3 regions of the Brevibacillus sp. B_LB10_24 genome follow, and region 2 is predicted to be linked to each of the others. Evidence: predicted binding sites of a transcription regulator. Region 2 holds the regulator's gene; each other region holds the start of a gene.

Region 1 (10,273 bases), on a different contig from region 2:
CCCCGTTTTCGGGATCGATCACGCTCAGCCGCGTGTGTCCCAGTGCGCAGTGACGGGATATCCAGACCCCCGACGCGTCCGGTCCGCGATGGGTGAGCGTTCGGGTCATAGTTTCAAGAATGGCCGGATAGCCGCTTAAATCCTTGCGCCAGTCGATCCAACCAGTAATGCCGCACATGTCAAATCATCTCCTTGAGGTAGGTAGAATGGTCCCGCACGAGTTTAGATTATGTTTGATCTTAGGCTGTGGTTAGTCGAAATTATTGGAGCGGGATTAATCAGAATTCAACATATTTGTTATATAATGTAACATACTGTTGGATTGATTGAGCGTCTGATGCCGGTTAAACTGGGCGTTGATCTGACCCTTCAGCAACTCCTCGCGGATCTTCTCCTTGCTAAAGCGGGTCTTCTCTTTTTCCCGCAGCTTGCGGATCTCAAAAGTATGCAGGCCGTCTTCCATTTTATTTGCGATCTCCACCAGAGTGTCGACATCTTCAAACGAAAACTTTCGCGTACCGCCCTTCGTGCGATCCGGGATTACCAGCTTTCGCTCTTCGTAATACCTGATCTGTCTTACGGACAACCCCGTCAATTCGCTGACAGTACCGATTGGGATCACTTTTTTCTCTCTGTATGATGCCACTTTCAATCCCTCCTTGTGTTCAATCTTCGTTCTGAGAGAAGCGAATATCACGGAGCTGCAAGTTATTTACAGGTAAAAATAACACAAGACTTATGCTTGAAAAACATTTATGTCAGATAATATAACATATAAATTTCCGTATTGACGTAAGGGAAGAAAAAAAGAAGGTAGGCAGGTTGAAAATCCGTGAATTTTGCACATTTTGTGTTAGATTATCTTACATAACTATGGTGCAAGAGGATTTTGTGTGAAAAAATGATCTTGTCATTGATCAGACTTGGAGGGGTGCATATGGTTGCGAAAAACTACTCAAAAGAAGACATACTGCGAATCGCGAAAGAGGAGGATGTCAGGTTTATCCGCCTGCAATTTACCGATTTAATGGGCATTATCAAAAATGTGGAGATTCCCGTCAGCCAACTGCCGAAGGCGCTGGACAATAAAATGATGTTCGACGGCTCCTCGATCGAAGGCTTCGTCAGGATCGAAGAATCAGACATGATCCTTCAGCCCGAATTAAACACCTGGATGATCTTCCCCTGGTTGACCGGGAACGGCAAGGTGGCCCGTTTGATCTGTGATGTGTACAATCCGGACGGAACGCCTTTTGCCGGTGATCCGCGCGGAGCTTTAAAGCGCGTGTTGAAACAGGCGGAAACACTGGGCTTTACCGCGATGAATGTCGGCCCGGAACCGGAGTTCTTCTTGTTCAAGACCGACGCCAACGGGGATGCGACGCTGGATGTGAACGACCAAGGCGGCTACTTTGACCTGGCCCCGAGCGATCTGGGCGAAAACTGCCGGCGCGACATCGTTCTGACGCTGGAAGACATGGGCTTTGAAATCGAGGCCTCACACCATGAAGTGGCTCCCGGTCAGCATGAGATCGATTTTAAATACGCCAACGCCATCGAGGCAGCTGACAATATCCAGACGTTTAAACTAGTCGTCAAAACGATTGCCAGACAGCACGGGCTGCACGCCACCTTTATGCCGAAGCCGCTGTACGGCATCAATGGCTCGGGGATGCACTGCCATCAATCGCTGTTCAAAGGCAAGGAAAACGCATTTTACGACGAATCCGACGAGTTGGGTTTAAGCGAAACAGCCAAACACTATCTGGCGGGCCTGCTCAAACATGCCAGGGGATTTGCCGCGATCACCAATCCGACCGTAAACTCCTACAAGCGTTTGGTTCCCGGCTATGAGGCTCCCTGCTATGTGGCCTGGTCGGCGAAAAACCGCAGTCCGTTGGTTCGCGTACCCGCCAGCAGAGGACTTAGCACCCGAATTGAACTGCGCAATCCGGATCCCGTTGCCAACCCGTATCTGGCGCTGGCCGTCATGCTGGCAGCAGGCTTGGACGGCATCGTAAACAAACTGCCGCTCGGCCCTGCCACCAACCAAAACATCTACACGATGGACGAAGCGGAAAGGAAAGATAAAAATATTGACAGTCTGCCGGCCACACTGAAGGAAGCGCTGGAGGAATTGAAACAGGATGCGGTAGTGACAGATGCGCTGGGCGAGCATATCGTCTCCCGGTTTATCGAAGCGAAAGCGATTGAATGGGACCTGTTCCGCGTGGAGGTTCATCCGTGGGAGCGCAACCAGTACATGAATACGTACTAACAGTGACGAACCCCTGCATTTTTCGGATGCAGGGGCTCTTTGTTATCAAGCAACGGCAGCAGGTACGCCGATTGCCGGGAAAGCATCTCGCTCTGTATGCTGGCATGGAAGTGACTGGCAAGATCGCAGACCCCCGGCATTTTCCAGCTATCAAGGGAACAGCTCCAACAGTAGAGTCGCTTGGGGGCAAATGGGCGCAGGATTCAGATGATGGGCCGATTCTATCCGCGTTTATCGCGGTTTTTTTATTTAATAGGTCCAAGTACTTGATAGTTGCCGCGATGGAACTTTAATCCTCAGCACAGACGGTAGACAAGGGGATGTCAGTCTACAACATGATTTCCATCAAACATAGGTTGCGAACTTGTGTTCTTATTTATATACTAATCATACAATTGCGCATGATAATACTTTCCTTCATTCAGCGATCTTGTGCTCAGTTTCGTGATTGGTTTAGATAACTAACGTTCCCGTATGGAGGCGAACACGATGAAAAAGGAATTGGAACGGGCATGTAAAAACCATCAGCTTGTGCGGATGATCTACCTGGATCAGAATGGACAGACGACAAAACGAACACTGCGGCCATTGCACGTAACGAACCATCATTTGAAGGCATATTGCATGGTACGCAGGGCACCTCGGGTATTCGCTTTGGAGAACATCCTAGCCATCGAACCAGTGGTGAATCGACACGCAGTCTGACCCCAAGCAAAAGTTCCTGGCGATATGATGTGGCGAATCAAGTACTGGAAGCACGCTTAATATCCTCCTAAGGACTGGTTACAAAAACCGCCGTATGTAAATAATGAGAAAGGCTTGAACAAATTTACCAGAGGGAATGACTGCATGCATGCTGCAAAACGGCCAAATATCCCTGAAACAGTTTACAGTGTTGGTAATACTAGCCACAATTGGAGATTCGATCCTGGTTTTGCCTGCCATTCCCGCCATGGAAGCAAAACAAGACGCTTGGATCGTAGCCGTTTTTAGCGTGATCGTCGGATCCTTGCTGGGATTTTTGTATTATGCGGTTTGGAAACGGCATCCTGATTTGACTTTGATCGAGTATAGCGAAGAAATCCTCGGGAAGTGGTTGGGAACGGTTGTCTCGCTGTTATTTTTAGGGTATTGTTTCATTAATTCAGCAGCGTATCTGAGGGAAATTGGAGATTTTTTAACGACCAACATCCTGCCGCAAACTCCGATCGAAGCCATTCACATCATCTTTCTTCTCATCGTGCTGATGGGAGTCCGGTTGGGATTGGAATCCATTGCCCGCACGGCAGAAATCTTTTTCCCTTGGGCGATCATCCTTGTCTTGTTTTTAACCATCGCTTTGCTGCCTCAAGCCCATTTCCAAAACATAAAGCCAGTCCTTGAGGGTGGGGTTAAACCCATCTTGCGAGGATCAATCACATTTATTGCCTACCCGTTTATGGAACTGGTGATTGTTCTGATGGTTTTGCCTTATGTGAACACCGATGCGAGAAAAAAAGTGAGAAACAGCCTGGTCGCAGGGATGGTATGGGGAGGGGCGGTTTTATTCCTTGTAACCACTTTGGCCATTCTCGTTCTTGGCGTCGATTTTACGACCAGACATTTATACCCCAGCTATACGTTAGCCAAAAAAATTAACATAGGTGAATTCATCCGCAGGTTCGAAGTGGTTGTGGCGATTATCTGGTTCCTGACGATTTTCTTCAAATTCATTTTGTATGTTTATGGACTAAGTATTGGGTTGGCGCAGATGTTGAGATTAAAGGAGTATCGGGCGCTGACGCTTCCGCTGGGGATGATTCTCATTCCACTGTCGATCATCATCAGTCCGAATATCGCTTACCTGCTTACTGTAGAGAGGATTTACTGGCCCTTATTTGATGCGACATACAGTCTGCTTCTGCCATTATTGTTGATCTGCGCAGCTGCCTTGCGGAAAAAGAGGCGAAAACAGATAAATGACAAAGGAGAGGAGAAAAAACAATGACGATAGCAGGAAAAGCAGTAATCGTGACGGGGGCAGGAAGAGGAATTGGCCGTACGATTGCCATAACATATGCCCAACAAGGAGCAAGCGTGATCATCGCAGATAAAGATCCGGACGGTTTGCAGCAGACTGCCCGGCTTATCGAGGATGCGGGAGGTTCCGTGTACTCACGGGTTCTCGACCTGAGCCGGCCTGAGGAGATCGAGCGTTTTTTTGGCGACATACAAGAAACGGCTGAAGGAATCGGGATTCTGATCAATAATGCCGGGCTCAGCAAGTGGAAGTCGCCTTATGAACTGACTGTCGATGAATGGGATACCATCATCGATACGAACCTCAGAGGAACGTTCCTCTGTTCCCGTGAAGCGGCAAAAATCATGAGAAAGCACGGCGGCGGGTCGATCATCAATCTCGCTTCAACCCGTGCGCTGATGTCAGAACCTGACTCAGAAGCTTATGCCGCTACAAAAGGAGGGATCCTCTCCTTGACCCATGCGCTCGCCGTCTCGCTCGGACCGGACCACATTCGGGTAAATGCCATCAGTCCCGGGTGGATTGAGACGGGGGATTACGAAAAACTCCGGCAGGAAGACCATCTGCAGCACCCGTCCCAGCGGGTAGGCAAACCGGAGGATATTGCCCGCGCCTGTTTGTTCCTTACCGATCCAAACAACGATTTTATCAACGGGGTAAATCTGGTGATAGACGGCGGGATGACCAGAAAAATGATCTACCTGGAGTAAGGAGAGGTTTGGGCAATGTTGAAAATCGGGGATTTTTCCAGATTAAACAAAATTTCCATAAAAACGCTCCGCCATTACGACGAGATCGGCCTGTTCAAACCGGAAAGCATTGATCCGCAAACCGGTTATCGCTATTATTCGGCAAGCCAATTGCCCAGGCTGCACCGCATCTTGGTACTCAAGGATTTGGGTTTTTCTTTAGCCGAGATCGCCCAAATGGTCGACAACCCGCTCACGACCAATCTTGTCGCTACCACGCTGCGCCATAGAGAACGTGAACTGCAGGCGGAGATCAGGGAGCTGCGGGAGAAATTGGCTCGTTTGCAGTCCTTTATTCGAAATATTCAAGAGGGGAAACCCGACTTGTTGAAATACGATGTTGTCATAAAAGAAGTGGAGCCATTGCGGGTGATCTCCATTCGGGAGTGGACGGAAGATTACGCCAAGCAGCATGCCTTGTGGGAAGAGCTTCTGTCACATATTGGCGGGAAGCATCCCAAAATGCTGACGCCTATCGCCCTTTATCTGGACGTCGAAGCCGCGGGCGGGGCCAATATCGAGGTTGCTGTCCCATATGCAGGCGACATGTCTGAAACAGAGCGGATTCGTTTTCGGACATTGGAGCCGGTAAAGGAAGCGGCCTGTGTCATTCACAGAGGGAGCAGTGAAACGTTGGCTGATGCCTACACCGCGCTGCAGAAATGGATCGAGGAAAACGGGTATCGGATGTACGGTTCTGTTCGGGAAGTGCATCTGGTAGGATATTTGACCACGGAAGACACAGACAAACACATTACCGAAATTCAGATTCCGGTGACACGCTTGTAGACTTGCGCTTGACTCTCCCCCGACAGGAGGATTTATGGTAGGACGGTACCATCATCCAGGAAGGGAGAGGATTGCGTTGTCATCTCCAAAGGCAGTCTTGCGTCACCCGTTTGTCCAGGTCAGTTTGCTTTCCAGCGTATTTTCTCAGATCGGCATTTGGGTGCGGAATTTTTCTGTTTTGCTCTTTGTCATGGAGAAAAGCGGCGGTGACGCTTTTGCCGTATCCATGATCTCGGTGGCCGAGTACGGGCCGATTTTTCTGTTTTCTTTTATTGGCGGTGTCTTTGCGGACCGCTGGAAGCCGAAAAAAACGATGGTTTGGTGTGACGTCCTGAGTGCTGTCTCGGTATTTCTCGTGCTGGCGGCGCTGCTCTTCGGAGAATGGCAGGCGGTTTTCCTGGCGACTTTAGGTTCTGCCATCTGTTCCCAGTTCTCACAGCCGTCCGGGATGAAGCTGTTTAAGCAGCACCTGCCGGATGAGCAAATGCAAACCGGAAGCATCTCGCTGCTGCAAACCGTATTCGCAGTGTTTATGGTGCTGGGGCCGTTGCTTGGAACCCTTGTCTACCAAAGCTTTGGGATCGTGACAGCGATGGTGTTGACAGGAATCGCTTTCCTGCTGTCCGGCGCGATGCTGACACTCATCCCGGCAGACCGCGAGCTATCGAGGGAGGCTGGTGCCGGACAGCAGACTTCCCTGTTCAGAGAAATGGCCGAGGGTATCCGCTGCGTGTGTACTCAAAGGAACCTGTTGTTCTTAAGCTTGTGTTTTGCGGCGGTTGGCCTGGGAGTGGGACTGATCTCGCCGCTCTCGATTTTTGTTGTGACCGAGAAACTTGGGCTGCCGCCGCATTACCTGCAGTGGATGTCGATTCCATACGGATTGGGGGAGATCATCGGAGGCGTATTAACTTTCGCTGCAGCCAGCAAAATCGCACCAGAGAGGCTGCTCGCTTTGGGCCTGTTGGTAAATGCCGCAGCGATTGTCGGGATCGGACTGTCCCAGGTATTGTGGCTGACGCTTTTGGCCCAGTTTGTCCTGGCGTTGCTGCAGCCGGCCATCTTTGTCGGGAACAACGCACTGGTGATGCGGCAGACGGACGCAGCATTCATCGGCCGGGTGATGGGGATTCGCACGCCGCTGATGACAGGGTCCATGGTTGCGATGATGAGCGTGGCCGGCATCCTGAAAGAAATGTGTTCTCTGACCAGCTTGTTTTTACTGGCGGGCGGATTCTTTCTGATCGGCCTCTTGTTTACCTTGCCTGTTTATCGGGGGAGCGCGAATGCGTCTGGGTCAATTCGCTCTGAAGCGGATCATGCCTGAATCGCCGTTCTTTTCCAATTATGATAAAGGGTAATTTCAAAGACAGGGGATGTCTTGATGTCTGCGTGGGTTCTTAACTAAAGAATTGGATAGAGGCAATCCAGTTGTAGAAAAAACCGCTTTATGAGTGGTTTCTGTCCGCATGGGAAAATGGATTTGCCCCGATTAGTTAAGAACATGGGACATCATCTATTATCTGTGACAGGTAATTGACGGCAAACAACTGTGTTCTTATGCACAGTTTTTTTATCTGTACGGTTTGCAGCCAATTCATGAGGACAGAAGATGGACGTTATGTTCATTTTCTGTCCTTTTTTTCATGGGAAAAAATGCGGGCTCTTCTCTGTCAGCTGCAAACAGCTCCCGCCCCAACGTACCAGTGAATCGCCTCGCCGAGCAGCAAGCTGCCTGACAGTACCCCGAAGAGCGGCGCTAAAAACAAATGAAAAGACGGATGTCGTTTTTATCTATCGGAAGGACGTTTTTCTCACTAGTGTGTTCAAGAAATTTCTTGAATTCCTTTCATGATGAAGGCCTTCTTTACGGGGAGGCCTCTGCCATGCAAAGAAAGCGTCTATGGCGGCGAACAACTTTTGACAAAGAAAGGCTCTTGACACCGCTCACTGGCCGAGCGTATAGTATAAGCAGAAAATGTGTAACCGGTTACAGATGATAGATATGATGTTTTTTCTTTATTTTTTTATATGATGTGTAACCGGTTACACATATATGGCGGTGGAGAGGGAATGGCGACGATTCGCGATGTAGCAAAGCTGGCGGGGGTATCAGTAGCCACGGTATCACGCGTAATAAACAAGAATGGCTATGTCAATAAAGAGACGGAACAGAAGGTAACAAGGGCGATTGAGCATCTTCGGTATGAACCGAATGCCGTTGCCAGAGGCTTGGCAGGCAAGCAGACGGGAACGATCGCGCTGGTCCTGCCGGACATCTCTAACCCGTTTTTTCCGGAGGTGGCGCGGGCGGTGGAAGACATGGCCCAGTCGCACGGCTATACGGTGATCTTATGCAACTCGGATGACCAAGGTTCAAAAGAGAAGTTATATATCGAAGTGTTAAAAAAGAAGTACATCGACGGCATTATTTTCGCCTCCAATACGCTGGAGCAGGACGATGTAGAGAGATTGGGCAAGGTTCCGCTGGTGGTGCTCGACCGGGCGCCGATGAGCAATATTTGCAGCGTGATCCGCTCCAAAAATCAGGAAGGGGCCAAGCTGGCGGTCAAGCATTTGCAGGAGGTGGGCTGCAAAAAAATCGCCCATATCTACGGACCGCAGGAATTGGTCACGGCGAAAAAACGGCTTTCGGGATATGAGGAAGCGGTCAAGGAGTTTTCCTGGTTTTCGCCAAGCTTGATGGTCCCCGGCTTTTTCCGCATTGACGGCGGACTGCGGGCGGTGCAGGAGCTGATGAGCAAGCATCCGGACGTAGACGGCATCTTTGCAGGAAACGACCTGATGGCGATCGGCGCGATCAAGGGACTGAACCGGATGGGCATCCGTGTGCCGAAGGATGTGGCGGTTTGCGGGTTTGACGGCATCGGCCTGACAGAAGTGACCGAGCCGGAGTTAACCACCATCGCTCAGCCGATTTATGATATGGGTGCCTTGGCCACCCGGGTCCTGATCGAGAAGATCGTGACGGGAACAGAGGAGATAAAGCTGTATGAGCTTGATGTAACGCTGGTACAGCGCGATTCGACGAGGAGGGTGAACGAGCGATGAAAACGGCTCCGCAGGTTGTCGTGATCGGCAGCTTAAACATGGATATCGTGGTGGAAGCAGACAGACCGCCGGCAATGGGCGAGACAGTGAGCGGCAATCAGGTTCATTTTATCCCCGGCGGCAAGGGGGCCAATCAGGCGGTTGCGGCAGCCAGGTTGGGCGCAAAGACACGGATGATCGGAGCCGTGGGAGATGACGCTTTTGGTGCGCAATTGCTCGCCTCTCTTGAACAGGACGGCATCGGAACTCAAACGGTGAAAACGGTTGCGGAAGTGGCGACGGGCATTGCATCGATCCTGCTGTCGCAGGGAGACAACAGCATCATCGTCGTGCCGGGAGCCAATTACCGCTGTCTGCCTGAAGATGTTGACCGCCACATGGAAGCGCTGGAGCAGGCGGATGTCATTCTCCTGCAGCTGGAGATCCCGCTTGAGACAGTCGTCCATGCGGCGAAGCGGGCAAAAGCGCTGGGCAAGAAAGTGGTACTCAATCCGGCGCCGGCACGCGAGCTTCCCGACGAGCTGTATCAACATGTCGACGTGATCATTCCCAACGAGACGGAGCTGGCATTGCTCTCCGGAATATCCGGCGAAGGGGATGAGCAGTTGACGGGAGCGATGAAGCGCCTGCTGGCAAAAGGCGTACAAACCGTCATCACCACGCTGGGGGCACAAGGAGCGGCTTACCTTGTACGCGGCGGGCAGCTTGGCAAAGCGGCCGGCCACAAAGTAGAAGTAGTCGACACGACGGGAGCGGGCGATTCGTTCAACGCAGGATTTGCCGTTGCCCTGGCAAGCGGAAAATCTCTTGCCGAGGCTGTCTCTTATGCCGGCAGAGTAGCTGCCCTGGCCGTAACCAGGCTGGGAGCCCAGCGCGGAATGCCAACGAGCGATGAAGTAGCACATTTTGAACAAATACAAGGGTGACATCATGAAGAAAACAGGTTTGTTAAACAGTGAACTTTCCAAGGTCATCAGCGAATTGGGACATACGGATCAAATCGTGATTTGCGACGCCGGATTGCCGATTCCGCCAAACGTGAAACGGATCGATTTGGCTCTGACTCCGGGCCTTCCCCCGTTTCTCGATACACTTCGAGCGGTCCTCTTGGAGATGCAAGTGGAAAAGGTGATTGTGGCCAAGGAGATACAGACCGCCAGCCCGGATTTATTGAAACAGATCGATTCGCTGTTGGCCGGTGTCGAGCAGGCAAGCGTCAGTCACGAAGAGTTTAAACAACGGACCAGTCAGGCAAAAGCAATCATCCGAACGGGAGAATGTACCCCCTATGCGAATGTGATTTTGCAAGCAGGGGTTATCTTCTAAAAGGCAGGGGTGTTTTCATGACCGAATTACTTTTGGAAA
Region 2 (10,273 bases):
GGTCAGGCAAAAACCGTTCGCCGCTCGTGCGGATTCCCGCTTCCCGCGGCCTCAGCACACGGATCGAAGTCCGCAATCCCGACCCGGCAGCCAACCCGTATCTGGCGCTGGCCGTCATGCTCAAAGCAGGACTCGACGGGATCAAGCGCAAACTCCCGCTGCTTCCAGCCGTCGACCGCAACATCTACGTGATGAGCGAGCAGGAGCGGGAAGAAAACGGCGTAGCCAATCTGCCGGCGACCTTGAAAGAAGCGATCGAATGCTTGAAGGACGATTCGGTTATTTGCGAAGCGCTGGGCGAGCATGCACTGGTTCACTTTATCGAAGCGAAAGAAATCGAATGGGATATGTTCCGCACCCGTGTACACGATTGGGAGCGCGAGCAGTACATGACGATGTATTGATGGGAGGGAGCCCTTGCACCTGTAGGTGTGAGGGTTTTTTCTTTTGTGTAGGTGAAAGGGGAATTTTATTTTCTTTAGCATGACTGCTTGCATTACTAAAAAAGGGCGGGATTAAACTTTCTTGGGAGAAGTATGGATGGCACGTTTTGGGGAAATCTTTTTACGGGTCTTCGCTTCTATTTGCCGCTTTGCACGAAGATATCTTCGGTATTGAACAGGATCAAGCTTCTTCAACCCGCGAAAGTCCGGATTGGTGTTAGCCTCAATAAACCATACCTTCCCTTTTTTATCGATTCCCATATCCAATCCGACGATTCTAATGGGGAAACGAGAGCCTAATTTATAAGCGATTTTGTAGGAGACGACGGTTAACTTCTTCAGTACCCTGGAAACATGAAATGATTGGTCGGCTCCTCGCAGGACTTCCATTATTCGTGCATCTCGGGCCCCTTTTGCCACATTCGTGACGACTGAACGAGCCCTTGGTGCGACCTTGGCACTCATCCAGGTAAGTACCCACCGGTTGGAGGGCTTCTGAAGAACAACCCGCAGATCAAAAGGCTTATTATGATAGGTAGCTAGTGGAATACCCCGTTGGATCAGATATTTTTTCCCGCGAAGCATTCTCTTTTTTACTTCTGTTACGAGACTTTTACTGGGGCACTTTTTAGACCAGTTATTGATTGAAATCAAGCTTTTGGAGCGGCTGAGCCTCTTAACACGGATTATCCCGGTTCCCAAAGACCCTTTATCTGGTTTGATATACAATACGGGGAAGGTCCTGAGCATCCTGATTAGAGTGGTATCACGATACCAACGGGTAGCCGGCACGTGACGGGACAGGACACGATCATTCATTAAGGGTTTCCCTTTCAACATTTTGCTTCTGATGTATTTCATGTAAACTCACCTCCATCACTACATTATTCGGCTTCATTTTTCTAGTGATGGCGAATATGAAAATGCGCTAATGACTTGTGGTGGAAATGGCATAAAGGTAAATGGAAAAAACCCCCATCCCTTAATAAGGGGTAGGGGTTGGATAGCAAGATACAGCATCAACCAATCTAGGGTCAATTCCGTAAAAAATCCAGAACGCACCGTTCCATCTATAGCCTGAAACTTCACCGTACTCTACTCGAGTCGGAAAAAACCAAAAACGATCACCATTAAAGAGCCAAACATACGTGTATTGGTACAAACAATCAACGATATAGGAAACGGACGGTTTTGGGGGGATATACTGTGGTGGCGGGGATGTTGGTGCCTGTGTTGGATAAACCATTCCATTTTCACTCCCTTCTATTCTCGCCAGCATTATATTCAGAAATAAAGCCCCGGTCAGAGCATAAACACCTAAAAGTAATTTTGGAAGTCAGGGAAGAGAAGCAGGTTAATCTACCAACTGGAATGGTTAAGAAGGCAGAGCAAACAGCTCTCAGTTTCGCAAAAGCAGAGGAGCAGGCGAAGGTAACACACCGGAATGCGCTTGTTGAGCAAAACTTGCTGGTTCTTCTTAAAGCTAATGATTGCATCTTCCTTGGAACCGTGCTTATAATAAGTTTATCAAAAAAAATTGATGAATGAGGTCATCTCCAATGAACGATATCAAACAAAAGATGGAACAATACGAGAAGAAATTCAAAGCTCTCGCCGATCGGAAACGATTAGAAATTATGTATGAGCTTTGCCAAAGAGGAAAAACGTGCGTATGTGACCTAACAGAAGTTTTTGATATGCCACAATCCAAGCTTTCGTATCATCTCAAGATTTTGCTGGACGCCAACCTGATTATGAAAGAGACAAAAGGTACATGGAGTTATTACGATTTGAATGATGACGAAGTGAATCAACTGCTATCGGAAGAGCTTTGTTGTATCTTCAGGAAAACAGGTAAAGGAAGTTGTTGCTAATTTTTTTAGAACTTATATCAATTTTTTTTGATTTATATTATCTAAATTAAGGGAGGAGTAAGAAATGAAGTATGTTCACGTTGGGATTCATGTAACGAATCTGGAGAAATCGATTGAATTCTACCAGAAAGTATTTGGAGTGGAACCTGTAAAGGTAAAGACAGATTATGCGAAGTTCTTATTGGAAAACCCGGGACTTAACTTTACATTAAATGTTCGGGACGCCGTTAGCGGAAATCAAGTTAATCACTTCGGATTCCAAGTTGAAAGTGCAGAAGAAATCGTTGCTCATAAGGAAAGGCTAGAAAAGGAAGGCTTTTTCACGCGTGACGAGATGGATACTACATGCTGTTATGCTTTACAGGATAAATTTTGGGTCACAGATCCGGACGGCAATGAATGGGAGTTTTTTTACACAAAGGCTGATCGTGACGTTCATAAAATTGAATCCACAGCTTGCTGTACAGATGCAAATACAGAAAGTAACAAAGCTTCTTGCTGTTAAACCAAAAAGGAGTATTTGATGAAACAATTATCATTTCTAGATCGTTTCTTGACCCTCTGGATCTTCCTTGCTATGGCTATAGGAATTATTATCGGAACTTTTGTTCCTGCTTTCACAAGCGGGTTGAACAGCTTACAAATTGGCACAACTTCCATCCCCCTTGCCACAGGCTTAATTCTGATGATGTACCCTCCTTTGGCAAAAGTTCGTTACGAGGAGATGGGGCGTGTATTTGACGACCGAAAGGTTCTTTTCCTGTCCCTTATACAAAACTGGGTGATTGGCCCTATCTTGATGTTTTTGCTGGCCATCATTTTCTTGCCAGATAAGCCGGAATATATGATAGGGTTGATCATGATTGGCTTGGCGCGTTGTATTGCCATGGTGATTGTTTGGAATGACCTGGCAAAAGGGGATACAGAATATGCAGCGGGCCTTGTCGCATTCAATGCTGTGTTTCAGATGCTTTTCTTTTCTGTATATGCTTATGTGTTTGTCACCATCATTCCAGAATGGCTTGGCATCCAAGGAGCAATTGTTTCGATTACAATGTCAGAAGTGGCCAAATCGGTGTTCATATACCTGGGTATTCCTTTTCTTGCAGGGATGCTGACTCGTTTATCTTTGGTAAAAGCAAAAGGCAGGCATTGGTATGAAAACGTGTTTATTCCCAAAATAAGTCCAATCACATTGATTGCTTTACTCTTTACCATCATTGTCATGTTCTCCATGAAAGGGGAAAGCATCGTCAGCGTACCTATAGACGTCGTTCGCATTGCGATTCCTCTGCTGATTTACTTCATCGTGATGTTCTTTATTTCTTTCTACATGGGGAAGAAAATTGGCGCTAACTATCCGGTTACTACGACTTTAGCGTTTACAGCAGGCAGTAATAACTTTGAGTTGGCAGTCGCTGTAGCAGTCGGTGTGTTTGGGATTCACTCGGGTGCCGCTTTTGCAGCTGTCATCGGTCCTCTTGTTGAAGTGCCAGTAATGATTGCATTGGTACAGGTAGCATTATGGTTCAAACGGAAGTATTTTGCCAACACATACCCGAATTGAGGCAGAAAAGGTGAGTACATCATGGAAAACAAAAAAACGATCTACTTCTTATGCACAGGGAATTCTTGTCGAAGTCAAATGGCAGAAGCATGGGGAAAGAAATACTTAGGTGACACGTGGAATGTACTATCTGCCGGGATTGAAGCTCATGGTGTCAATCCGAATGCCATCAGAGCGATGCAAGAAGCAGGAATAGACATTTCCGATCAAACTTCAGATGTTATTGATCCGGCCATTTTAAACAAAGCGGATCTGGTCGTGACACTTTGCAACCATGCAGATTCCATTTGCCCAACCACACCAACTCATGTAAAACGTGTCCATTGGGGATTTGACGATCCTGCGGGAAAAGAATGGTCGGAATTTCAACGAGTCCGCGATGAAATTGGAACCCGTATTAAGAAATTTGCAGAAACGGGAGTATACATTTCGGCAGAAAAGAGCTGGCTGGCTGTCGCCGGAAGCAGCAAAAATGCAGCCTTGCCAAATGGCAGCAGCAGGCTGCATTTTTGCGTTTTGCCGCCGTTTGCCGCATAAATCGGGGTAATTTGTAACTTTTATGCCAGCCTGTACGTAAAAATGGGGAGAGTATTAGGAAAGGAGGCAGCGGGATGGAGATATTGTTATGGATCATTGTAGTTGCCTTGTTTGTGATCAGTATCGCCGGTGTATTCATGCCAGTTTTGCCGGATACCCTGCTTCTCTGGGGAGGTTTTCTGCTGTACCAGTTTGCCATCGCCGGGCCGGGGGCGGGTTTGCCAGCTTCGTTCTGGTGGGGAATGGCGGTGCTGAGCGTTTTGATTTTTGGCGCTGACATATTGATGAGCATGTACTTCGTGAAAAAGTACGGCGGTTCCAAGTGGTCTTCATTAGGGGCGATTGCTGGTGTCATTCTCGGGATTTTCCTTTTCCCGCCGTTTGGCATCGTCATATTCCCGTTCTTGATCGTCTTTGCCATCGAGATGATTTTCCAGAATCAGCCGGCAGAGAGGGCGTTGATGGCAGGGCTGGGGTCGCTGGTCGCCTTTTTCAGCAGTGCCGTGATGAAGGTGGCTGTCCAGATCATCATGATCATCTGGTTTTTTGTCGCGATCTGACCGGTCGAAAGCAAGCAGGGGCAAAAAGTGCAAGCCATACAAAACAGGGCTGTACCTTGAGGCGGATTTGTCCGCTTTGGTACAGCCCTTGTCTTTTTGACAGAACGTTTTTGCATTAATGAATCATGCGATAGACACCAATCACCTTGCCGAGAATCGACACGCTGTCGAGGATGATCGGGGAGAGTGCCGCATTTTCCGGTTGGAGGCGGAAGTGGGTTCTCTCTTTAAAGAAGCGCTTCACGGTCGCTTCGTCGTCTTCCGTCATGGCGACGACGATGTCGCCGTTGTCGGCTACGCTCTGTTGGCGGACGATGACGTAGTCGCCGTCCAGAATGCCCGCTTCAATCATGCTGTCTCCGGATACGCGCAGCATGAAGACTTTGTCGGACGAAACGATATGTTCTGGCAGGGGGAAGTAGTCTTCCACATCTTCGATTGCCGTAATGGGTTGGCCCGCTGTTACTTTACCGACGACCGGAACCCGCACGACAGGCTGTTCGAACTCTTCCTGGAAGCGGCTGCCTTCCTGCAGCAGCTCGATCGCCCGGGGCTTGGTCGGATCGCGGCGGATCAGCCCCTTCTTTTCCAGTCGTTCCAAGTGGCCGTGAACCGTGGAACTGGAAGCCAGCCCGACGGCTTCACCGATCTCGCGCACAGATGGAGGGTAGCCCTTGTCCTTTACTTCTTTGCGGATAAAGTCGATAATTGCCTGCTGACGTTGGGATAGCTTGGACACAAGTGACACCTCAATTCCCTGATCTTTTTCTACATTATACCATGGGATCTTGCGTTCGACAAACATAAGTTCGATTTTTTTGTTGACATGAACACATGTTCGCATTATGATAAAGACAAATACAGAACAAATGTTTGTGGGGTGTTGTTTACGATGAACACTGTACATAAAAGCAAGGGTCGATTGGGAATTAGGCGCGGACAAGCCTTATTGATGATGTTTACCTTCTGTTTTATCCTTTACATATTAAGCGGTCTTGTCTTTGCTTCTGAGCCGCAGGCGGCCATTCGGATGGAAGTGACCGTACAGCAGGGCGACAGCCTCTGGAAGCTGGCAGCCGAGTACCGCGACCCGGATAAAGCGGACATCCGGGATTACGTCCAATTGCTTAAAGAAGTCAACCATCTGGAGGATCCGACGATCTATCCCGGGCAGACGCTGATCATTCCCCTACAAAAGTAAACGAATGGGCATTCGTGTGTTATAATAGACAGACGATGCTGAGATGGAGGGAAAGATGTGGTTACTGACGCGGAGATCAAAAGGATTAACGAGTTGGCGAAAAAGTCGAAGGAATCAGGACTAAGCGACGAGGAAAAACAGGAACAACAGCGGCTTCGGCAGAAGTACATCGCTGCAGTACGCTCATCATTGAAGGCCAATTTGGACTCCATCCGCTTTGTGGATGAGAACGATATAAAGCATTGACTTACGGCAGACCCCCTCATTCCGGTACATGCACTCGGGATGAGGGGATTTGCCGTCCATAAAGATGTATTTGCCGCTGCCCCGCTCAATTTGATACCATAAAAAGGAAACTTTGCCGTGTAAGGAGGAGGTACCGTGACAGTCCGCCATCCGGCCTTTCAGGACGAACAAATGCACTTGGACGAGACGATCGCTGTCATCGATAAAGAAATAGACGATCTGCGCGAGGGGCTGAGGGAAGCAACGGACGATTACGTCAAGCAGGTCGTGCTTGCCGCTCAGTCTAAAGAGCTCCGCTATTTGGAACAGGCACGGCTAAAGCCGTATTTCGGCCGCATCGATTTCACCCGGGATGAAACGTTTGAACGAGATCAGGTGTATATCGGAAAGCGGGGGATCGTCAAGAGCGATTCCTTTCAATCCGTCGTGGTCGATTGGCGCGCTCCGATCGCCAGCTTGTATTACAGCGGCGAGAGCAAACAGGCTTCCTACCGCACCCCGCAAGGAATCGTCAGGGGGGAAGTAACGCTAAAGCGCAACTTCGCGATTGAAGACGGGAAGATCAAGGGAATTTACGACGGAGCGCTAAAAGAAACGATCAACCGGGAAGCAGGGGCGCCGGACGAGTTCCTCGACGAGGGGTATATCGACGAATTTCTCGCTTCCCATCTCAATCAGACAAATGACAACCGTTTGAAGGACATTGTCGCCACCATACAATCGGAGCAGAACAGCATCATACGCGCGGAAAAAAACCAGCCTGTCGTGGTCCAGGGGGTAGCCGGCAGCGGCAAGACGACGATCGCCCTGCACCGCCTGTCGTATTTGATTTACAACTACCATCACGTCATGTCATCGAAGAAGTTTATGGTATTTGCTCCCAACCGGCTTTTCTTGCATTACATATCCGATGTCCTCCCGGAATTGGGGGTAGAAGACGTCCAGCAGACCACTTTTTTTGACTGGGCGGTAAAACTGCTGAAGAAGGACTTTCCCAAGGGGTGGCGGATCTATGATCCGTCGCGGTCCCAGTTGGTGTTTTTTGAGCCGGGGGTCTCGCCGGAACAGGCGGAAGCGGCCCGGCAGCGGATGGGGTTCAAGGGTTCGCTCGCCTGTCGTCAAACCATGGAAACCTATGTAAAGAAGCTTGTCGAGGAAGAGATCCGGTTTAAATCGCTCCGCTTCGCGTACAAAAAGACGATGCAGGTCTTCGAGATTCCGGGAAGCGAAATCCGCCGTTTGTTCGTGGAAGAGTACAGACAACAGCCGCTTAAAGAGCGGGTCGACACCCTCTACAAGCACCTCAAACAACAGATGAACAAGCAGTTTTTCGCCTATATGCGAGAACATAAGATCGATTTGGACAAAAGGGCGCTCACCAGGTTTGAATCCCAGTTAGAGCAGATCGTTCAAGGTTATTTCGAACAGTGGCCGAGCTTTGCGTTCTTTCCTGCCTACATCAAATTAATGTCCGATCCGGTCAGCCTTCGCCAGTCAGTTCCCGTATCGGTCAGTGAAGAGACGGTGAAGTCCGTCACGCAGACTTCTGCGGAGATTTTTGCCAAGGAGCGGCTGGAAGCGGAGGACTTGGCTCCCCTGCTGTACCTCAAACACCTGTTCGAGGGGCTGGACAAGCTGGGACGGTTTGACCACGCGGTTGTTGACGAAGCACAGGACCTAAGTGCGCTGGAAATTGCACTAATTACGTTGATGACCAAGCAAAGCTCGGTCACGGTCGTCGGCGATATGGCCCAGGGCATCCATTCGTACCGCGGCATGCAAAGCTGGACGGAGCTGACCGACGGGCTGTTTGCCGGACAACCACAGGAATACTACACCCTGGAACAGAGCTACCGCTCCACCGTAGAGATTATGCACTGGGCCAACCACGTCCTGGAGCGCGGCCAGATCAGCGGCATCACCTTCGCCAAGCCCGTTCTGCGCCACGGAGAGAAGCCTGTGTTCTTGCGTCCCCATACGCAGTCCGAGGTGTTCGGCGATGTGGTTCAGCAGGTTGGTCAATACCAAAGCGAGGGGTACTCCTCGATTGCGATCGTCACGAAAACCGTTTCAGAAGGAAAAAAAGCCTTGAAAGCTTTGCAGCCTCATCTTGAGGGAGTACAGCTTTTAAGCTACAAAGATGCAGAATACCCCGGGGGAGTGACGATTCTTCCCGCTTATCTGACCAAAGGGCTGCAATTTGACGTCGTCATTTTGCTCGATGCAGATGAAGCTCACTACGGGCTAAATGAACAGGATGCCAAGCTAATGTACGTCGTGATGACACGCCCGGTGCACCGGTTGCTTCTCTATGCCGTCCAGAGCCCGACGCCGCTGCTGGCCGGCCTGGTGTAACCTCATACTCCTTTTCCTTTATGAACCTAAAGGCTCCCGGGGCATTTTCTTCAACTTGCGAAGCAGTGTGGAGTGGTCGATCTTCAGCGAGGCAGCCGCCTGACGGACACTGGGATGCCGCTGCAGTTCTTCGTAGATCAGTTGTTGCTCCGTCAGCCTGAGCCGTTCTTTCAGCCCGGCGCTCCGCCGGGTTTCTTCATGTCCTGCCGCAGGAACAGGTGTCAGGACGTCGGGAAGGGACACCTTCGGGATGACCAGCTTGATCGGGCGGGGGCAGGACATGGAACCTTTGCTCATAATCACCTCTCCTTTCCTCATAGAGTAGTGGTGTAGGACACACCAGCCGGTACGGCAGCGCATCGCGACTCTTGCGGTACGAGTCTCCTTGTTGGTGCGATTATACACAATATTTCGAATTCTATCGCTGTATCCGGGTTTTTTCGCTTTGGTTTTTTTGGCTCGCAGCTTGCTATTTACGTTGTGAAACACGTCAGGGGGGATCTTCTAAAAAAAGGATCTGCATGTCGAATCAGACAGATGGGTCTGTGTCGGCAAAATATGAATTCAGGGAGGTAGTGCGGCGATGGCAACACCGAAACTGTACGTGCTGGATACCGGCAGGATGAAAATGGATAAAGGGTTTATGGTGGCGATGCACAAACCGGCTTCAGTGCTCGACCCCAACACCCCGGCCGAGTTTGTCGAGTTTCCCGTCTACGCTGTCTTGATCGATCACCCGGAAGGAAAAATTCTCTTTGACACCGGCTGCAATCCGGAGGGGATGGGCGAGCAGGGCCGCTGGCCGCAAGGTGTGCAGCAATTGTTCCCCTACTACGCTTCGGAAGAATGCTATCTGATCAACCGTTTGGAACAGCTGCGGGTACGCCCGGAGGATATCAGGTACGTGGTCGCCTCGCACTTGCACCTCGACCATGCAGGATGTCTGGAAATGTTTACGAATGCGACCATCATCGTTCATGAGACAGAACTGGCCAACACGATGAAAACGTACGCGATCAACAAGGACATGGGCGCCTACGTCTGGGCTGACATCGACGCCTGGGTAAAAAACGGCCTAAACTGGCATCCGATCAAGCCGGGAGAAGACGAGGTGCCGCTGGCAGACGGCGTGAAGATCCTCAACTTTGGCGCCGGCCACGCCTGGGGCCTCTTGGGGCTGCATGTTCAATTGCCTGGAGCGGGCGGCATCATCCTTGCCTCTGATGCGGTCTATTCGGCGCAAAACTACGGTCCGCCGGTGAAAATACCCGGCATCATCTACGACTCAATCGGCTTTGTGAATACCGTGGAGCGGATTAAAGCGTATGCCGCCAGGACCAATTCACAGGTTTGGTTTGGCCACGACGGCGAACAGTTCCAACAGTTTATCAAGTCGACGGAAGGATACTACGAATAAGAACGAGCAGCGGGGAGGGAAAGAAATGAGAGGAAAAGTAGCGATCATGACGGAGCCGGGGAGACTTGAGTTT
Region 3 (10,273 bases), on a different contig from region 2:
ACTCGAGGGCATCCTCGATCGTCATTTCCAGCACGTCGGAAATGCTCTTGCCCTTGTACTTCACTTCCAGCGTCTCACGGTTATACCGCCGCCCGTGACATACTTCACAAGGCACGTAGACGTCAGGCAAAAAGTGCATTTCGATCTTGATAATCCCGTCGCCGCTGCACGCCTCGCAGCGCCCTCCCTTGATGTTGAAGCTGAAGCGGCCCTTCTTGTAGCCGCGCACCTTCGCTTCGTTGGTCTGGGCGAACAAGTCGCGAATATCGTCGAACACGCCAGTGTACGTAGCCGGGTTGGAACGAGGGGTCCGTCCGATCGGAGACTGGTCGATATCGATCACCTTGTCCAAGTGCTCCAAACCGGTGATGCGCCGGTAAGCCCCCGGCTTCGTCTTTGCCCGGTTCAACTCACGGGCCAAGGTCTTGTGCAGGATTTCATTGACAAGCGTACTCTTGCCAGAGCCGGAGACACCCGTAACGGCTACAAACACCCCGAGCGGGATCTTCACGTTGATGTTCTTCAAGTTGTTTTCCTTGGCGCCCTCGATGGCTACCCACTTGCCGTTCGGCTGACGCCGCTCCGCCGGAACCGCGATAAACTTGCGGCCGCTCAAATAAGCGCCTGTCAAGGAAGCTGGGTTCTGCATCACTTCCTCCGGCGTGCCGGCCGCGACAACCTGTCCACCGTGAATCCCTGCACCCGGACCAATGTCGATGATGTAATCGCAGGCCATCATCGTATCCTCGTCGTGCTCAACGACGATCAGGGTATTGCCGAGGCTGGTCATGTGTTCCAGCGTCTTGATCAACCGGCTGTTGTCCCGCTGGTGAAGCCCGATGCTCGGTTCATCCAAAATATACAGGACGCCCATTAGACTGGAGCCGATCTGAGTCGCCAGCCGAATCCGCTGCGCCTCCCCGCCGGAAAGCGTGCCGGCTGCCCGGCTGAGCGTCAAGTAATCCAGGCCGACGTCGATGAGAAAACGCAGCCGCGCTTTCACTTCTTTCAGGACCTGATTGGCAATCTTCGCGTCTTTTTCACTTAACTGCAGCTCATCTGCAAACTGATAGGCTTCGACAATCGATAAATCAGTCAGCTGCGAGATGTTCCGCTCGCCGACCAACACAGCCAGACTCTCCTGGCGCAGGCGCTGCCCTTTGCAGACCGGGCAAGGCTTTTGCCCCATGAAACCCTCGATCATCTCGCGAATGTAGTCAGAGCTCGTCTCTACGTGGCGACGCTGCAAATTGGGGATGACTCCCTCAAAAGGCACGACCGCCTCCCGCACTTGTCCAAATTCATTCTCATAGCGGAAGTGGATCTTCTCCGCTCTGTTTCCGTACAATACGATCTTCAACTGCTCTTCCGGCAGCTCTTCCACTTTCACGTCCATCGGAATTCCAAAGTGACGGCAGGCCGAAGCCAAGAGCTGTTGGTAGTAACTGGAGGATTTCGGTTCCCAGGCTTCAATCGCTCCCTCTTCCAGGGTCTTGGTAAGGTCGGGGATGACCAGATCGGGGTCGACCTCCAATTTGACTCCCAGGCCGTCACATTCCGGACATGCTCCGAACGGGCTGTTGAACGAGAAGATGCGCGGTTCCAGTTCGCCAATCGAAAATCCGCAGATCGGACAGGCATGCTTCTCGCTGAACAACAGCTCTTCCTGATCGATCACGTCCACGATGACTTTGCCGTCAGCCAGCCGCAGGGCCGTCTCCAGGGAGTCAGCCAGCCGCGTCTGAACGTCCGGCTTCACGACGATCCGGTCGATGACGACTTCAATCGAGTGCTTTTTGTTCTTTTCCAGCTTGATCTCTTCCGACAAGTCGCGAACCTCGCCATCGACGCGGACACGCACATAGCCCTGCTTGCGAATATCATCCAGCAGCTTGACGTGTTCCCCTTTGCGCCCCTGTACGAGCGGCGCCAGGATCTGAATGCGGGTTCGTTCCGGATACTCCAGCACGCGGTCCACCATCTGTTCAATGGTCTGCGACGTGATCTCGATCCCGTGTTCCGGACAGATCGGCTTGCCGATCCGGGCGTAGAGCAGCCGCAGGTAGTCGTAGATTTCGGTCACCGTGCCGACAGTGGATCGCGGATTGCGGCTGGTCGTCTTCTGATCGATGGAGATCGCGGGCGACAGCCCCTCGATCGAATCCACGTCAGGTTTATCCATCTGACCGAGGAACTGCCGGGCGTATGCGGAGAGGGACTCTACATAACGCCGCTGCCCCTCAGCGTATATCGTGTCAAAGGCGAGGGACGACTTCCCTGAGCCGGAAAGGCCAGTCAGTACGACAAACTTGTCGCGCGGAATCACTACGTCGATATTTTTCAGATTGTGGGCCCTTGCGCCTTTGACGATGATTTGTTCAAGCGGCATGTCTCTTTTCCACTCCTTATCCTTCGGCTTTCAGCTCAAGAATCAGGTCACGCAGCTCTGCCGCCCGTTCGAACAACAGATTGCGCGCCGCTTCCTTCATCTCTTCTTCCATTCGCTCGATTACCTGCTGGCGGTCTTTTTTCGACAGCTTCTTGAATTCGGCGTGCGGCAGGTAATCGGCCTTTTCCTCGGCGACCCGGGTGGCCTCGATCACGTCGCGAACCGCCTTTTTCACCGTTTGCGGCGTGATGCCATGCTGCTCATTATACGCCAACTGGATGCTGCGGCGCCGCTCGGTCTCGCGGATCGCAGCGGCCATCGAATCCGTCATGCGGTCGGCGTACATGATGACCCTGCCTTCCGCATTGCGGGCAGCGCGGCCAATCGTCTGGATCAAGGAGCGCTCGTTGCGCAGGAAGCCTTCCTTGTCCGCATCCAGGATCGCCACCAGTGACACCTCCGGCAGGTCGAGACCCTCGCGCAGAAGGTTGATCCCAATCAACACGTCAAATTCGCCGAGCCGAAGGGAGCGCAGGATCTGCATTCTCTCGATCGTCTTGATATCGGAGTGCAGATAGCGAACCTTGATCCCGATCTCCTTCAGGTAGTCGGTCAAATCCTCTGCCATCTTTTTCGTCAGCGTGGTCACAAGCACGCGCTCGTCTTTGGCGATCGTAGCTTGTATCTCGCCGATCAGATCGTCAATCTGCCCCTTGATCGGCCGAACGTCAATCGTTGGGTCCACAAGGCCGGTGGGACGAATGACTTGCTGCACGACTTCGGGACAGTGTTCCATCTCGTAGGGCCCGGGCGTTGCCGAAATGTAAATCGTCTGATGAATCTTCTGCTCAAACTCGGAAAATTGCAGCGGGCGGTTGTCCCTCGCCGACGGAAGCCGGAACCCGTGCTCTACCAAGACGTCTTTGCGGGCCCTGTCGCCATTGTACATGCCCCGCACCTGCGGCAAGCTCATGTGAGACTCGTCGACAACCAGCAAAAAATCTTCCGGGAAGTAATCCAGCAGGGTGTACGGCGGATGTCCAGGCGGCAGTCCGGTCAAATGGCGCGAGTAGTTCTCAATCCCGGAACAAAAGCCCATCTCCATCATCATTTCGATGTCGTAGCGAGTGCGCTGCTCCAAGCGCTGCGCTTCCAACAGCTTGCCCTGGTCGCGCAGTTCCTTCAGCCGCTCTTCCAATTCCGCCTGAATCCCGGCAATCGCCAGTTTCATCTTCTCCTCGCGGGTGACATAGTGGGATGCCGGGAAAATAGCAACGTGCTCGCGAGTCCCGAGAATTTCCCCGGTCAGCACGTCGATCGAGGTAATCCGTTCGATTTCATCGCCAAAAAATTCGACCCGGATCGCCTGCTCGCTGTTGGATGCCGGGAAGATCTCCAGGACGTCGCCGCGTACCCGGAAGGTTCCGCGGACAAAATTGATGTCGTTGCGCGTGTACTGGATATCGACCAGCCGGTGCAGCACTTCTTCCCGGCTTTTCTCCATGCCGACGCGCAAAGAGAGCACCAGCTCGCGGTACTCCTCCGGTGAACCCAATCCGTAGATGCAGGATACGGAGGCGACGATGATCACATCCCGCCGCTCAAAAAGAGCGCTGGTAGCCGAGTGGCGCAGCTTGTCGATCTCTTCATTGACGCTGGAGTCCTTCTCGATGTACGTATCCGATTGCGGGATGTACGCCTCTGGTTGGTAGTAGTCGTAATAGCTGACGAAGTATTCCACCGCATTATGCGGAAAAAACTCTTTAAATTCCGCCGCCAACTGTGCAGCGAGTGTCTTGTTGTGGGCCAAGACCAGGGTCGGCTTGTTCACTTGCGCGATGACTTGTGCAATAGTAAAGGTCTTGCCCGTTCCGGTTGCCCCCAGCAGGGTCTGGTGCCGCTTCCCCGCCCGGACGCCAGACACCAACTCAGCAATCGCTGTCGGTTGGTCACCGGATGGCTGATATTCCGAAACTAATTGAAACTGCTCCATCCTGCCGCTCCTCCTTCTTTTTACACGAACAATTTTCTTTAACCTATCACTCATTATAGCACAAACATTCGAATTTTAAGCAGGAAATTCGAACAAACGTTTGTCTGTTCCCTTCCTGCCATTTTGCCGATAAAGAAAAGGAAAGCTTGGAAGCACCGCTTCCCAAGGAGGATCGCACATGCCGGACAGCGTAAACAATTCGCTATATATTCCGCCTAATTACAGCTACAAAGGAAAAAAAGAGTTTTCCACGGATATAGATCAAAATGCGTTTATGCGGCTGATGCTCGAGCAGTTGAAGTATCAGGACCCGCTTTCGCCGATGGACAATCAGCAGTTCGTCCAGCAGACCGCCATCATGACGATGGTGGAACGTTTGACCCGCATGCAGTCGCTGATGGAAGAATCCAACAGCAGCCTGTTAAACATCCGCCAATATGAACAGCTCGTGGGAAAAACAGCCACCTATGATCTGACGACAAAAGATCCCGATACCGGGGAAGTCAGCAGAGAGCCCAAGACCGGCTCGATCGACGGCGTCAAGATGAAAGACGGCAAAATCTACTTCATCATCGGGGACGATGTCGTACCCCGCGAGGATGTCACCGGCGTGGATTCGAGCGGCACTGTCGATACCGGCGATTGGGTAGACAGCACGCTGAAGTACACACAGATGATCGGCTATACAGTCTCCTACAAGGGACAGCAGGAAAATCCGGACGGCACTTCAACCGATGCGGATAAAACCGGTGTGATTACATCGGTCAGCATGAAAAACGGCCTGATCGAATTCCAACTGGACAATGGAGACAGGATCACGCCGCAAGATGTAACCGGACTAGAGACACCCAGAAGGGAAGAACCCGAGGCCAGTTGACCTCGGGTTCTTTTCATGCACCCAGCTTTATCTTGCTGATGCGCTGTTTCAACAATTGGACCAGATTGAGCCTGCGAACATCTACGTAGTACTTGGTCTCAGAGTCCGGTACCACGATAATTCCCAATTGATGGTGATTGCCGGCATAGACGGCACATTGAACGAATTTCGGCTCTTTACTGTAGGTCAGGACCTCCATTTTGCAGTAAGCCGAATTGGCCTGCAGAGCGGTGTACAGCTCTGTCTTATCCCGTACCGGAATCCCGTTGACTTTGACGATGACCTCTCCGCAGAGAATCCCCATCTCTTCCGCCGGCGTTCCCGGTATGACCGCCATCACCTTTACTCCCCTGGACGACTGAATAAAAAACGGCGCATGCTTCTGTTCGCGTCGTTGACTTAACCGGAACAATCCCTCATGTCCGATAATCGCAAACAATGCCGCCGCGATGGAAAGGGCGGGGACATGTACGGCGGCGTAGGAAAGCAGCAGCAGTACAAGCGAATACAGGCCAAGCGGACCAGCCGTTTCCCGCGCCTTTTGATCAGGGGTCACCGTCTGTGTCATGTCGGAGAAGCCGGTAACCGCCGGGATGAACAGCAAACCGTACACGCTGCTTGCAAGATCGGGGGAAAACAGCGGCCAGCCCGAAAACAACTGCAGCGCAAGTCCGCTGTTCGCCTGCATCGGCACCAGGAGCAGCAGCGGAGTTAACCAGAAGGACTGCATATGGTACGCGCCGACAATCTTTCCCCGCTTGCCTTCCAAATACAGCGGAGACGCATCTCTTCCCCCGTTCCAGCGAATCAATACCGCTTCGGCAAAATGCATCAGCGCCACCACTGCCAGCAGCGGCACCGGCTTGGCCGCCAATATCCAGCTCCAGAACGTGCCGATTCCCTGTACGGAGACCCCCGCCGGCCACAAAAGAGCGAGCCACTGCAGGAGAGTCAAGCCGCCAACCGCATAGGCAAAGCAGAGAAACCGGACGCGAAAACAGAACAGGAGGATCGAAATCGCCCAAACCATCCAAAGGTTACCCGCCTGGACGACGATTCCCAAGGCGCCTGCTGCCAGCGACACAAACAACCCGCCGACCAAGCCAAAACCGACAGAGCGCAGCGTCTGTAAAATCGGAGAATGTATGCGAACAGCGAATAACTGACGTTCCATCGCCATCTGCTTCCGATATTGCAAATAGATAAACAAGACGAAGATGTAAAACAACGACAACCAGCCGTTTGTCATGGTATCACCTCGTGTTTGGAAAAAAGAAAAACCACGGACTGTTTTCCGTGGTTTTTAACTTCTACAGATAGAAAGCGATTCCCTGCCGAATGGGGACGTTATTTTCCTTTGGCTTTTGCTTCCTTCTGTAGGACGTCGAGCGCTTTTTGAAGCTGATTGTCGTTTTGCGGATTGCGGATTTGCTCGATGAGCGCATCTTGCAGAGCCGCTCCTGTAGCTGGATCCACTTTTCCTGTAACTGGAAGTTTATTTTCCTTTTGGAAACGTTCCACTGCCGCTTTGGTTTTGGCATCGAAATAGCCGTCGTTTCGTCCCGGCGACAGTTTTAAGCCGTCCAAAATCAGCTGCAGGTTCTTCACCTCAACCCCGGTCATGTCTTCTTCCAGCACCTTGTCCTGAGGAAGCTGCGTCGCTTTGAAATACTCCGGCTGAGTGACGGCAACATCCGGTTCGATCCCTTTTTTGTTGATCCACTCCCCTTTTGGAGTCAGCCATTTGGCGATGGTCAGCTTCAATTGGCTCTTGTCGCCCATCTCGACGGTGTTTTGTACCGTCCCTTTGCCAAAGGTCTTCTCGCCGACTAATTTATACCCGCCGCTCTCGCTCATCGCGCCCGCCAGAATCTCGGACGCGCTGGCACTGCCTCCGTCGGTCAGCACCACGATCGGGTAAGGCTTGGCGGAATCCACCTTGGAGTGGTACTCTTCGACCTCTCTGGACTTATCGCCGTATTCGATTTTCACGATCGCCTTTTTCTCCGGAATCAACTGTTCGGCAATCTCTCTGACAGCCGTCAGGTAACCGCCGGGGTTGCCGCGAACGTCAATGACCAGACCCTTGATGTTTTGTTTCTCCAATTGGGCCAGTTCTTCAAAGAAGTGCTTGGCCGTATCGGCGGAAAACTGGGTAATCTCGATTCTGCCGAATTTGTCTGCGCCCCTTTGAATAATACTTTGGTGTACAGTCTCGATCGGAATGTTGTCCCGGATGACGACGACTGTAATCGGCTCCGTCATTCCCGGACGCAGAACCTTGAGCGTTGCCTTGGTTCCTTTAGGGCCGCGAATTTTGGAAACTGCCTTTTGCAGGTCCAGACCTTCCAGGGACTCGCCGTTGACACTGAGAATTTGATCGTTTGCCCTAAGCCCCGCCAGTTCCGCCGGTGATCCTTTAAACGGCGAGACGATTGTCACCCGGCCGTTTTTCAGTGTCACTTCCGCCCCGATGCCTTCGAATGAAGAGTGCAGCGATGTGTTGAACTCCTCGGCCGCAGTCGGATCCATGTAAGAGGAATACGGGTCGTCGAGCGATCCGACCATCCCTTCGATGGCTCCCTCGATCAACTGTTCGCTCGGCACGTCGTGAACGTAGTTTTTCTTGATTATTTGATAAGTATCAAATAGCTTGGAAAACTCTTTCGGGTAGCTTTGAGCGCCTCCCAGCGACAAGAGGTTACCCGCCGTTGCAACCGCTCCTTGGGTGCCTATGCTTGCCGACCCGCCCCGCACGACAGCCAACGTCAACAAACTGCTGGCGACCATGCAGACAAGGGCAACCACAAACACAGAACGTCCATTCCATTTCATTCTTCAAACACCATCCTTTGTGCACCCCGGTGGAAAAAGGTATGCAGCTAGTGTATGCAAACCGAAGGCACAATATTTGTTTGTAGGAGCGTTTCGTTAGCGGATATACGGTGACGGATCTACTGCTATATTGTTTTTATACACCGTAAAGTGGAGATGGTTCCCGGTCGACCGCCCAGTCGAACCTACTTCAGCGATCTTGTCTCCGGCCTTGACAGACTGCCCGACGGAGACCTGAATGCCGCCCTCGCGGATGTGGCCGTAAAGGGTGGTGATTTCTTCGCTGTGTTTGATCATCACGCAGTTCCCGAACCCGTTGACATATCCCGCCACGATGACGATGCCGTCAGCCGCCGCGTAGATATTCGTCCCCTTGGGGGCTGCCATGTCGAGGCCGTTATGCCCGACCTGCTTGCCGGTGAACGGGTCGGGGCGCGCTCCGAATCCAGAGCTGATGTAGAACGAGCCAGGCGGCAGCGGAAGGAACATCTTTCCTCCCTTGTAGTCACTCACCGCTTGAAGCTTGGACCTCTCGGCGACCTTGGCCGCCTCCTGTTGGGCCATCGCCAACAGCTCCTGCTCTTCTTCCTCCTGAATTTCGTGCAGGTGGGTTTCTTTTTCCGCAAGAGCTGCCTTCACCTGTTTGCTGCGCTCGTACTGCTTGTCCAAGTCAGCCTTTAACGCTTCCTGTTGTTCTATCATATCATTTAAGCTGGCGAGTTGCTTATCCACTTCTTTCTTTTTGGCCTCGATCGTTTCCTTGTCGCGGATGTTGTCTTCCAAAATGCGGGTATCCTGCTCCACGATCATCTGCAATCCTTGCAGGCGAGTAAGGAAATCCCCAAAGTCCGACGAACCCAGCAGCACATCCAGATAGGTTACGGTGCCGCCCTCGTACATCGCTTTGACGCGTGTCTTTAACAGCGCATCCCGCTTCTTCACCCGGTCTGTAGCTTCGTCCAGCTCTGCCTGGGCTTCGACTGCCTTCTCCGTCGTCACCTTGATGTCTTTATCCAGTTTGTCGATCTTACGCTGTGTTTCATTTCGGCGCAAGTCAATCGCCATCAGTTCGTCATTCAGGTTGGCCTGCTGATTTTTTAAACTATTGATCTCATTTTTAATCGACTGCAGATTTTGCTTCTTCGCCTGCTGGTTTTTGCGAATTTGTTCGATTTCTTTGTTGATCTTATCTAATGAGGCGCTATTCGCCATGATCGGCTCGGCAGGCACGCTTCCCCATACCAGCAAGCCGGTTAACAAGACAGGCAGTACGACCTTCTTTTTCATAAGTCTCCTCCCAATCTCAACTTCCTTCTGTGCTTTTTATACTCGCAGGAATCGGCGCACCGACACCAGACTTCCCCAAATCCCGATAAACGCTCCGATGGCCAGCAAAATGACCGCGATTTGATAGGACAGCGGGAACATCGGCAGCAGGTCGAACAGGGATCCGGCCAGGTTGGAATGCATGGCACGCAACAGGAAGTAATAGCCCGTGCCCAGCAGCAGTATCGGAATGATCGCGCCCAGTATCCCCATGAACAAACCTTCGATAAAAAACGGCCAGCGGATAAACCAGTTGGTCGCCCCGACCAGCTTCATGATCTCGATCTCCCGGCGGCGGGCGACAATCGTCAGTTTGATCGTATTGGCGATCAAAAACATCGCCGTAAACGCGAGGCCGATGATAAACACCAAACCGATGTTGCGGATGACTTTTGTCACGGCAAACAGCGCATCGACCGTCTCGTCGCCGTACACCACTTTATCCACATTCTCGATCGTACCGACCTGCTTGGCCACGGCAGCCGTATCCTCCGGCTTCTTGGTCCTGACGACAAACTTGTCGGGAAGCGGGTTCTCGTTCTCCAGCCCGTCGAGGAAATACGCTTTCTCTTTAAACGATTCTCGTAATTCTTCCAAGCCCTGCTTTTTGGGAACATATGTAACGCTCTTGACCAAGGGGTTGGCTCGGATTTGCGACTCCACCTGATCAATCGTAGGTTTGTCTGCCAAAACATTCAAAAAGACGTGGATCTCTACTTGGTCCTCCACCTTCTGGGTAATGTGGTTGACGTTGAGCGCCAAGAGCAGAAAAACGCCGAGAATCATAAGCGTTATGGTCACAGCGCTGACAGAGGCGAAAGTCATCCAGCCGTTTCTGCCGAGGTTCTTGACT

Evidence for each region. The regulator LexA, encoded in region 2, represses DNA repair genes until DNA is damaged. The targets are predictions, from matches to a motif close to CGAACATATGTTCG.
Region 1: a site for LexA is predicted at 2,638-2,651, ahead of ACI7RC_RS21620 (WYL domain-containing protein). Genes of this name have one in related genera too.
Region 3: a site for LexA is predicted at 4,472-4,485, ahead of uvrB (excinuclease ABC subunit UvrB). Genes of this name have one in related genera too.

The regions. Positions count from the first base shown of each region.
Region 1 is NZ_JBJQOQ010000030.1:47,563-57,835, reverse strand. It holds gene asnB (asparagine synthase (glutamine-hydrolyzing)) at 1-178, opposite strand, end outside; gene ACI7RC_RS21635 (MerR family transcriptional regulator) at 275-646, opposite strand; gene glnA (type I glutamate--ammonia ligase) at 938-2,278, shown strand; gene ACI7RC_RS21625 (hypothetical protein) at 2,245-2,571, shown strand; gene ACI7RC_RS21620 (WYL domain-containing protein) at 2,768-2,983, shown strand; gene ACI7RC_RS21615 (GerAB/ArcD/ProY family transporter) at 3,120-4,265, shown strand; gene ACI7RC_RS21610 (SDR family NAD(P)-dependent oxidoreductase) at 4,262-5,008, shown strand; gene ACI7RC_RS21605 (MerR family transcriptional regulator) at 5,024-5,836, shown strand; gene ACI7RC_RS21600 (MFS transporter) at 5,871-7,163, shown strand; gene ACI7RC_RS21595 (LacI family DNA-binding transcriptional regulator) at 7,910-8,908, shown strand; gene rbsK (ribokinase) at 8,905-9,834, shown strand; gene rbsD (D-ribose pyranase) at 9,839-10,234, shown strand; gene ACI7RC_RS21580 (sugar ABC transporter ATP-binding protein) at 10,252-10,273, shown strand, end outside.
Region 2 is NZ_JBJQOQ010000001.1:465,088-475,360, forward strand. It holds gene glnA (type I glutamate--ammonia ligase) at 1-404, shown strand, start outside; gene ACI7RC_RS02340 (YheC/YheD family protein) at 516-1,304, opposite strand; gene ACI7RC_RS02345 (hypothetical protein) at 1,650-1,991, shown strand; gene arsR (arsenical resistance operon transcriptional regulator ArsR) at 2,003-2,317, shown strand; gene ACI7RC_RS02355 (ArsI/CadI family heavy metal resistance metalloenzyme) at 2,382-2,822, shown strand; gene arsB (ACR3 family arsenite efflux transporter) at 2,841-3,884, shown strand; partial or broken gene arsC (arsenate reductase (thioredoxin)) at 3,906-4,304, shown strand; gene ACI7RC_RS02370 (DUF456 domain-containing protein) at 4,496-4,981, shown strand; gene lexA (transcriptional repressor LexA) at 5,097-5,720, opposite strand; gene yneA (cell division suppressor protein YneA) at 5,874-6,182, shown strand; gene ACI7RC_RS02385 (DUF896 domain-containing protein) at 6,240-6,428, shown strand; gene ACI7RC_RS02390 (HelD family protein) at 6,564-8,783, shown strand; gene ACI7RC_RS02395 (hypothetical protein) at 8,802-9,080, opposite strand; gene ahlS (AhlS family quorum-quenching N-acyl homoserine lactonase) at 9,367-10,200, shown strand; gene ACI7RC_RS02405 (zinc-binding dehydrogenase) at 10,226-10,273, shown strand, end outside.
Region 3 is NZ_JBJQOQ010000002.1:345,247-355,519, reverse strand. It holds gene uvrA (excinuclease ABC subunit UvrA) at 1-2,389, opposite strand, end outside; gene uvrB (excinuclease ABC subunit UvrB) at 2,406-4,382, opposite strand; gene ACI7RC_RS04450 (flagellar hook assembly protein FlgD) at 4,561-5,259, shown strand; gene ACI7RC_RS04445 (PDZ domain-containing protein) at 5,273-6,508, opposite strand; gene ACI7RC_RS04440 (S41 family peptidase) at 6,607-8,094, opposite strand; gene ACI7RC_RS04435 (murein hydrolase activator EnvC family protein) at 8,191-9,381, opposite strand; gene ftsX (permease-like cell division protein FtsX) at 9,418-10,273, opposite strand, start outside.